Regions from separate parts of the Kitasatospora sp. NPDC087861 genome, predicted to be linked through region 1. Evidence: riboswitches for the same ligand, from Rfam matches in the RefSeq annotation. Region 1 holds a riboswitch; each other region holds the start of a gene.
The links. A riboswitch is a leader RNA that binds a small molecule or an ion and turns the genes downstream of it on or off. The one in region 1 is predicted to bind thiamine pyrophosphate.

Region 1 (2,193 bases):
TGCTGCCCTGCTACTGGATCTACGCCCGGGTCGGCGAGGCGCTGCTCGCCCAGGGCTCCCCCGACCCGCTGTACGCCAAGTGGATCGCCACCTACGGCGACGAGGCCTTCCAGTCCGTCGTCCGCCGGGTGCTGGCACTCACCGACCGGCTCGGCGAGGAGATCTCCCCGGCCGAGCGGCGCCGGGTCGTCGAGCACTTCACGACCACCTCGCGCTACGAGTGGATGTTCTGGGACGCGGCCTGGCGCGGGGAGCGCTGGCCGGTCTGACCAGCTCATGGCCGGGTGGGCCCGGGGCAGGGGCAAGGGCGGTCAGGGTCGGTGACGGTGGTGGTGGCGGAGCGGTTGTGCGTGCCTGGATCCCCCAAGTAGCCGTGGTGCAGGGGTAGTTCCGGAGAGTCCGGTATCTCGTGGACGCGTGGGGCCGGCCCGGGTCGCAGGTCGCTCCGGGGATTTCCCGGGGGCCTTCCCGGAGGTCCGGGCGGGGTCTTTCCCCGGGGCCCGGGTCGGGGTGATCTAGGGGTTCTCTCCGGGCCGTCGGGCCTCGTTACGGCACTGGCGCCACCGTACGATCGAAGTACCGAAGCAAGCGGGATGCGGCACCGGACGGCAGCCGACCCCACGGGGAGAGAAGGAACAGACATGGCTGAGCTCTGGAAGTCGCTGCCCGCCTGGGTGCGCAACATCGTCATCCCGGTGCTGGTCCTGGTGCTGCTCTGGAACATCGTGGGATTCGTCTTCGGCGTCGTCGGCGCGCTGCTGAGCATAGTGATCAAGGTGCTGGTGGTCGTCGGTATCGCGGCCGCCGTGGTGGTCCTGGTGAAGAAGGCCGCCAAGGGCTGAGGGAACGCCCGAGGCCCGGCACCCCGCGACGGGGTGCCGGGCCTCGGGCGTTTCGGCGTGCTGCCACCGGCTGCCGGATCCCCTCCGTGGACCCCCTCTGGACCTGCGGCGATCGGCTCGCTACCGTGTTGGGCGTCGTGTGCAGGCAACACCGCCTGTGGACGCGGGAGCTCGGAGCACCGGGCTGAGAGGGCGCTGACCGGGACGTCGACGGACGGACCGACGGCTGCGTCGACCGCAGGAACCTGACCGGGTAATGCCGGCGTAGGGAGTAGAGGTCAGATGACCGCGTTCGAAGCACAGCCGCAGTCTGCCCGGAACAGCGCCGTCACCAGCGCGGGCACCGGCTACCCGACCCCGGCCTGGCGCAAGGCCTACCGCGAGGGGTCCCGGCCCGACCTGCGGGTCCCGTACCGCGAGGTGCAGCTCACCAACGGCCGGACCGTCCCGCTGTACGACACCTCCGGCCCGTACACCGACCAGGCCTACGCGCCCGACGTGCGGCGCGGCCTGCCCGCCCTGCGCGACGCCTGGATCCGCCAGCGCGGCGACGTCGAGGAGTACGACGGCCGCGAGGCGCGCCCCGAGGACGACGGGATCAAGCACACCTCGCCGCGCGGCGGAAACCTGCGCAACCTGGACGCGGTGTTCCCCGGCCGCCCGCGCCGTCCGCTGCGCGGCCGCGGTGGTGTCGCCGTCACCCAACTCGCCTACGCCAGGCGGGGCGTGGTCACCCCCGAGATGGAGTTCGTGGCGCTGCGGGAGGGCCTCGCCCCCGAGTACGTGCGGGCCGAGGTGGCCCGCGGGCGGGCCGTCATCCCGGTCAACGTGAACCACCCCGAGGTGGAGCCGGCCGTCATCGGCACCAACTTCCTGGTGAAGATCAACGCCAACATCGGCAACTCCGCCGTCACCTCCTCGATCGAGGAGGAGGTGGAGAAGATGACCTGGGCCACCCGCTGGGGCGCCGACACCGTCATGGACCTCTCCACCGGCCGCAACATCCACACCACCCGCGAGTGGATCCTGCGCAACTCCCCCGTGCCGATCGGCACCGTGCCGCTCTACCAGGCCCTGGAGAAGGTCGACGGCAAGGCCGAGGAGCTGAGCTGGGAGGTGTACCGGGACACCATCGTCGAGCAGTGCGAGCAGGGCGTCGACTACATGACCGTCCACGCCGGCGTCCTGCTGCGGTACGTCCCGCTGACCGCCCGCCGCAAGACCGGCATCGTCTCGCGCGGCGGCTCGATCATGGCCGCCTGGTGCCTGGCGCACCACCAGGAGAACTTCCTCTACACGAACTTCGAGGAGCTCTGCGACATCCTCGCGAGCTACGACGTCACCTTCTCGC
Region 2 (2,193 bases), on a different contig from region 1:
CGAGAACACCGTGCTGACGGACCACGACGTCACCGGCCACGCGGAGATCAATCTGGTACGACTGGCCTCGCGCACCCTGGCCCCGGCCCAACTCGCCGGAGCCACCCTGTACACCAGCACCGAGCCGTGCGCGATGTGCGCCGGGGCGATCTACTGGAGCGGCATCCGGCGGGTCGTCTACGCCCTCGCCGCCACCGAACTGAACGACCTCGCGGGCGCGGACCCGGACGAGCCGCTGCTCGACCTGCCGTGCCGCCAGGTCTTCGCGGCCGGCGGCGGCACCGTCGAGGTGTCGGGCCCGCACCTGTACGACGAGGCAGCCGCCGTGCACGCGGGGTACTGGGAAATCACCGGCTGAAACCGTACGACGGCCTGTGGTCTGGGCGTTCACGGCGCGGACGGGCAGACGGTGCGGGCATCGCGACTATGCGAAGGTGCCCCGGCGCACCGCGTAGGCGACGGCGCCGACCGCCAGGACGGCCCGGTGCGGCACCTGGAACCGGGGGTGAATGGCCGCCGGCGCGTGCGGCAGGTGGCGGTCGCGGGCCATCGCGAGCGTCGTCCGGGAGACGCCGAGGATCAAGGCCACGAACTCGCTCGCGTACTGGACTGCGTGACAAGGCGGCTGGCCATCTACGCGGTCGAAGGAGCCGACACCGCCCGGTGCTCCTGAGGACACCTCAGGCACCGGCTCCTGGTCCGAAAGCGGGTCTTTCGCATGTCCGGGCACCGTCCAGGAAGCGGACAGCTCTCGTGCCGGAGCAGACGGCAAAGCGCCCCGCACGTGGATCCGTGCAGGGCGCCCGCTCGTTCACTGAAGGTCAGGCGGGGCGGATGTGCTCCGCCTGCGGGCCCTTCTGACCCTGCACGACATCGAAGGTCACCTTCTGACCCTCCTGGAGTTCACGGAAGCCCTGGGCGTCGATGTTCGAGTAGTGGGCGAACACGTCGGCCCCGCCGCCATCCTGCTCGATGAAGCCGAAGCCCTTCTCGGCGTTGAACCACTTCACAGTTCCGGTAGCCATGCGTTTCTCCTTCAAGGGAAACTGATCGGTCCCACAAGTGCGGGCCCGGAGGTGATCGCCCTGGTCCGGAGAGGCGCTGAACAGCAAGAGCGCCCACGGCATGTCACCGCGGGCGAGAACTTCGGAACCACGACTGCTTGATAAGAACGTTACTCCGCAGGGATTCACACGGCCAGCGAAACCGAGAAGGACACGCAGCGGACAAAAACCTGCAAGGTGGGCTCCCTTCGCCGGCATTGTCCGGATCAGGTGTTGGAGGTCGCCTTCCGGTCCCACAGACCTTCCGGCCTCTCAGCCCGACCGTCGACAAACAGCCTCGCGCGGAGCCTCCGCCCATCACCCGAGGCCCATCCGGTCGAACTCCCTCGCTCGCCCTGCAGGCCACTACCCACCATACTCCCGTCACTCCCGTCCCTGCCCGACACCAGGGCCGACCTGATCAGGGCCCATCATCGGCGGCGGTGTGGGCCCATCGGACCACGCCAGGACGACTCCGCACGACCGAGGATGAAAGCACCCCGGCCGACTTCCCGAGCACGACGAGGAGGCGGAGAGCATGCGCACACACTCAGGCTGCGGCAATCCGGTACGCCGGACCTCCGATCGCGTCCAGTGGTGGCTTTCCCACATCCTGCTCGCCATCATGGTCGTCGGCCTCCCTGCCGCCGTCGTCAGCACCGGCCTGTTGACCTACCACGCCCAGCTGAACACCGCGCAGGCGCAACACGCGCCCCGACACCCCGTGACCGCACCCACGGACGACCTCGTCGAAGTCCTGGACCGCGCGACCGCCGAGCCGCCGATCCTCGTGCTGGACGACAGCCGGCTGGTCGGCCTGGTCACCGCCGAGGAGCTCACCAGGATCGCCCGCACCCGACTTCCCCCCGCCACGCACGGAGCGTGAACCTTCGCCTCGTCCCGAACGATGGCAGGCCCTGCGGCCGCCCTCCCGGGACGCCGATAACCGACACCGAGACCCTCAACTCGCGGATCAAGGAGATCCTCGACGGCCTCACCCAGCGCTGGGGCGTCTTCGTCCTGGTGGTCGAGCTGAAGGACATCGAGCTACCTCAGAGCATGCAGCGCGCGATGGCCCGGCAGGCGGAGGCCGAACGCGAGAGGCGCGCCGAGATCATCGCCGCCGAGGGCGAGGCGCTGAGCGCCGGGC
Region 3 (2,193 bases), on a different contig from region 1:
AGTCCGGGCAGCGCGGTCGGGCCCAGCAGTGGGGCGTTGTCCGGCGAGCCGGGCCGCAGCCCCGCCGAGGTCTCCACGAGCGGGAGTTCGGTGATGCCCGGGACCAACTCGTGGGCGTCGCGCAGCAGTTCGTACACCCCGCCGGCGGTGACCGTGGTGTCGTAGCCCTGTTCCTCGGTGGTCGCGCCGATCACCAGCTCGCCGTTCTCCCGGGGCACCAGGTACAGGTGTCGGCCGCGCACCACCGCGCGGACGTTGCGGGACAGGAACGGCCGGTACGCCTCGGGGATCCGCAGCCGCAGGATCTGTCCCTTCACCGGGCGGATCGCCGGCAGCACGCCCTCGGGCAGCCCGGGCAACCGGTGGCTGTGCGGGCCGGCCGCGAGCACCACCTGCTCGGCGGTCAGGGTCTCCTGCGGGCCGAGGCGGGCGCCGACCGCGCGGCCGTTCTCGACCAGCAGCCCGACGGCCTCGGCGCGGTGGATCACGACCCCGGCGCGTTCGCAGGCGGCCAGCAGGGCGGTCAGCAGGCGGCGGGGATCCACCTGGTGGTCGTCCGCGGCGTGCAGGCCGCCACGCACGCCGGGGGCGAGCATCGGCTCCAGCTTGCGGGCCTCCCGGCCGGTCAGCCAGGCCGAGTCCAGGCCGAGCCGCTGGTGGAAGGCGTGCAGTTCGCGCAGTTCCTCGCGGTCGTCGGAGTCCAGCGCGACCGCGATCGTGCCGCACCGGCGGTACCCGGTGTCCAGGCCGCCGCTCGCCTCGGTGAGCTCGGCGGCGAAGTCCCCGTACCGCCGGTTGGAGGCCATCCCGAGGCGCAGCAGCGGCTCCTCGCCGTACTGCAGCTCGGTGACCGGGGCGAGCATCCCGGCCGCGACCCCGGCCGCCCCGCCGCCGGGGGAGGGGTCGACCACCAGGATCCTCTTCAGTCCGAGCTGCGCGGCGCGCCAGGCGACGGCGAGGCCGATGATGCCCCCGCCGATCACCAGCACGTCGGCACGGGTGCTTTCGGGCAAGCGTGACAAAGCTGCTCTTCTCCCTTCGCCGGTATGACCCGGATCAGGTTCGGACGGTCGCGGGCCGTGCCAGCCCGCCTCTCAGCCCGGTACGCCGGGCTCCCGTGATGGTGTCCCCACCATAACGCCGGGGTCGGCCCGGCCGAAGGCCCGTACGAAGGGTGGACGGGCCGGTGGGGCGCCCGGGGCCGCTGAGTACAGTGACGGGCGTGGCAGAGCTGAGCGGAACGGATCGGGTGGTCGTCGTCGGGGCCGGGCTGGCCGGGGCGCAGTGCGCCCTGAAGCTGCGGCAGGGTGGCTGGCCGGGGCGGATCACGCTGGTCGGCGAGGAGCCGCACGCGCCGTACGACCGGCCGCCGCTGTCCAAGGACGTGCTGCTCGGCAAGGCCGACGCCACCACCCTGGACATCGACTACCCGCACCTCGGCATCGAGGTGCTCACCGGCCGCCGCGCCACCGGCCTCACCCCCGGCGTGCTGCACACCGACGACGGCGACCTCCCGTACGGCGCGCTGGTGATCGCCACCGGCGCCACCCCGCGCGCCCTGCCCGGCGCCGAGCGCGCGCACCTGCTGCACACCCTGGACGACGCGCTGGCGCTGCGCGCCCTGCTGCGGCCCGGTCGGCGGCTGGTACTGGTCGGCGCGGGCTGGATCGGCGCCGAGGTGTCCACCGCGGCGCGCGCCGCGGGCTGCGAGGTGACCGTGGTCGAGGCGGGCCCCGCGCCCGTCCCCGGCGCGCTGCCGACCGAGGTCGGCTCGGCGATGGCCGCCTGGTACGCCGAGGCCGGCGTCGACCTGCGCTGCGGGGTCGGCGTGGCCGCCGTCGAGCCCGGCGCGGTGCTGCTGGCGGACGGCTCGCACCTGCCCGCCGACGAGGTGGTGGTCGGCGTCGGCGCCCGGCCCGCGACGGGCTGGCTGGCCGGCTCCGGCGTCGAACTGGACGAGACCGGCGCGGTCCTGGTGGACGAGCGGCTGCGGACGGGCCTGCCCGGCGTCTTCGCGGCCGGCGACTGCGTCAGCTACCCGTCCGCCCGCGCCGGGGCCCGGCTGGCCGTCCAGCACTGGGACCACGCGCTGCAGTCCGGCGAGGCCGCGGCCGCCGCCGTGCTCGGCGCGGACGCGCCGCCGTACGACCCGGTGCCGTACTTCTGGTCGGAGCAGTTCGGGCGGATGGTCCA
Region 4 (2,193 bases), on a different contig from region 1:
GGCCAGGGCCGGCACCAGGAAGGCGAACAGCGAGGCGGACGTCCACTCCTGCGGGGTGAAGTGCAGGGCGTGCTGGACGGAGGTCCAGAAGTCCGTCCACCAGCCGGCCACCGGGGTCGGCGCGATGAACTGGTAGACCGCGAAGCCCAGCACCCACGGCAGCACCATCAGCGGGCGCGACGGCGCGTCGGCGGAGAGGTTCCAGCCGTGCCGGCCGGCGCCGAAGAAGTAGTCCACCGCCAGCACCGCCAGCAGCGGCACGAAGACCGAGCCGATCAGGCCGAGGAAGTTGGTGTAGGTGTCGGTGAACTTGTCGATCTGCAGCGCCAGCACGGTGATCAGCAGCCCGATCCCGCCGGTCAGCACCCGGCGGTCCACCTTCGGCAGCAGGTTCTGCACCGACATCGCCGTCGAGTACACGTTGGCGAAGGACTGGTCGGTCTCGCGCAGCACCAGCACCAGCAGGAACAGCCAGCCGGCCCAGACGCCGAGGAAGGAGTCGAAGATCCGGTTCGGGTCGCCGTCGGACTGCAGCAGGGCCATCAGGCCGAGCACGTAGCACCAGACCTGGGCGATCGTGTAGCCGGAGAAGCTGCCCCAGAACGCCGAGCGCGGGGTGCGCGAGTGCCGGGTGTAGTCGGCGGCGAGCGGGACGAAGGAGATCGACACCGCGATCATCGCGTCGGTGGCGCCCAGGAAGCCGTGCCAGTTGCCGGCGCCCGGGTCGGGCACCCCCTGGCGGCCCAGCTGGACGGTGAAGTACACCATCGCGACGGCGACGGCACCGGCCACGAAGCGGCGCAGCACCGCGATCGAGCCCAGCGGCCAGATGGTCAGTGCGGTGGTCAGCGCGCCCGCCAGGACCACGAACAGCCAGCGGTAGCCGTCCGTGTGGGCGACGGTCTGCGCGCCCGCCGCGATCGTCAGCAGCTCGAACACGCCCCAGCCGACGCACTGGACGATGTTCAGCACCGTCGGGACGTACGACAGCCGGGTGCCGAACAGCCCGCGCAGGTTCGCCATCGCGGGCGCGCCGGTGCGGGCCCCGATCAGCGCGGCCACGCCGAGCATCGCGGTGCCGACCACGGTGCCGGCCACGATCGCGGTCACCGCGGCGGCCAGCGACAGCTCGCTGCCCTTGGCGCCGAGCACGGTGGCGGCGGTGGAGAAGCCGATCAGGCTGACGCCCAGGTTCATCCAGAGCGCGAAGTGGTCCCGGAAGCGCAGCGTGCGCGGCGGCTCGGTGTCCAGCACGAGCGGTGCCTCGGTACGCTCCGGGCGGTCCAGGACGGCGGTCGCCGCTCCGGCGGGGGCGCCCGTGGACGGATCGGGGAAACCCTTGGACGCGGACGCGTCCGAAGAAGAGGATGGCGAAGCAGGCGGCATGGCCGATACTCCCTACGCCGGCATTACCCGGACAGGTTCCGGCGGTCTGCGCCCCCTCGACGGTCCGCCCACGATCCCGTGGCGTACGGTCGACCAGCGCACTCTCAGCCTGGAAGGTCCAAGCTCCCGCGTGTCAGTTAGAGCGCCAGGCTAACCGGCACGGGGTTGAACGCCAAGGCCACGGGGTGTGCGGTCCGCATCGCGGGACGTCCGACGGAGGTGGGGGAGTCTCCGGCCGTCGGTGTCGGCCGTCGGCGCTGGTCGTCGGCGTTGACTGTCGGTGCCGGCTAAGGATTCTTATGAGTTCTTCAGAGGGGTCCTTACGGCAATCGAATCGACAGTGCGAAAAACTATGGTCCTTGGTTCTGTCAGCTATGGAGGTCGTCCGTGAGCACCGAGCGCGAGGTTGGGCCCACCGGGCCGCAGGGGGAGCAGCCCTCGGGCGGCCAGGCGGCGGCTGTTCCCGCTTCCGACGGCTCCGCCTCGGGCGGGCACCAGCCGACGATGGCCTTCGGCAGGGTTCCCGAGCCGGGAGCGGCCCCGTCGCAGGCGCCCGCCCCGGCCGAGGCCGAGGCGGCGTCGGCGGACGGCGGGCACCAGCCGACCATGGCGTTCAGCCGGGTCCCCGAGCCCGAGGCGGCGCCGGCCGGCGACGTACCGGCTGAGGGCGTACCGGCTGAGGCTGTTCCGGCCCAGGGCGGGCACCGGCCCACCGTGGCCTTCGGCAAGGTCCCCGCGCCGGAGGCGGTCCCGCAGGCCACCCCCGCCGAGGCACCCGCCGTCCCCGTCGACCCCGCCACCGGCTAC

Region 2: linked by a shared signal. The riboswitch ahead of ACIOJE_RS22235 (cold-shock protein) and the one ahead of thiC (phosphomethylpyrimidine synthase ThiC) in region 1 are both predicted to bind thiamine pyrophosphate.
Region 3: linked by a shared signal. The riboswitch ahead of thiO (glycine oxidase ThiO) and the one ahead of thiC (phosphomethylpyrimidine synthase ThiC) in region 1 are both predicted to bind thiamine pyrophosphate.
Region 4: linked by a shared signal. The riboswitch ahead of ACIOJE_RS11400 (cytosine permease) and the one ahead of thiC (phosphomethylpyrimidine synthase ThiC) in region 1 are both predicted to bind thiamine pyrophosphate.

The regions. Positions count from the first base shown of each region.
Region 1 covers NZ_JBIUUS010000016.1:15,730-17,922, forward strand. Annotated here, with positions in the region: gene tenA (thiaminase II) at 1-269, shown strand, start outside; gene ACIOJE_RS22410 (DUF5326 family protein) at 642-842, shown strand; TPP riboswitch at 996-1,130, shown strand; gene thiC (phosphomethylpyrimidine synthase ThiC) at 1,125-2,193, shown strand, end outside.
Region 2 covers NZ_JBIUUS010000015.1:194,611-196,803, forward strand. Annotated here, with positions in the region: gene ACIOJE_RS22225 (nucleoside deaminase) at 1-358, shown strand, start outside; partial or broken gene ACIOJE_RS22230 (amino acid permease) at 458-589, opposite strand; gene ACIOJE_RS22235 (cold-shock protein) at 822-1,025, opposite strand; TPP riboswitch at 1,231-1,353, opposite strand; gene ACIOJE_RS22240 (hypothetical protein) at 1,582-1,929, shown strand; gene ACIOJE_RS22245 (SPFH domain-containing protein) at 1,926-2,193, shown strand, end outside.
Region 3 covers NZ_JBIUUS010000014.1:147,042-149,234, reverse strand. Annotated here, with positions in the region: gene thiO (glycine oxidase ThiO) at 1-1,013, opposite strand, end outside; TPP riboswitch at 1,017-1,129, opposite strand; gene ACIOJE_RS21090 (FAD-dependent oxidoreductase) at 1,214-2,193, shown strand, end outside.
Region 4 covers NZ_JBIUUS010000006.1:98,199-100,391, reverse strand. Annotated here, with positions in the region: gene ACIOJE_RS11400 (cytosine permease) at 1-1,386, opposite strand, end outside; TPP riboswitch at 1,379-1,526, opposite strand; gene ACIOJE_RS11395 (trypsin-like peptidase domain-containing protein) at 1,774-2,193, shown strand, end outside.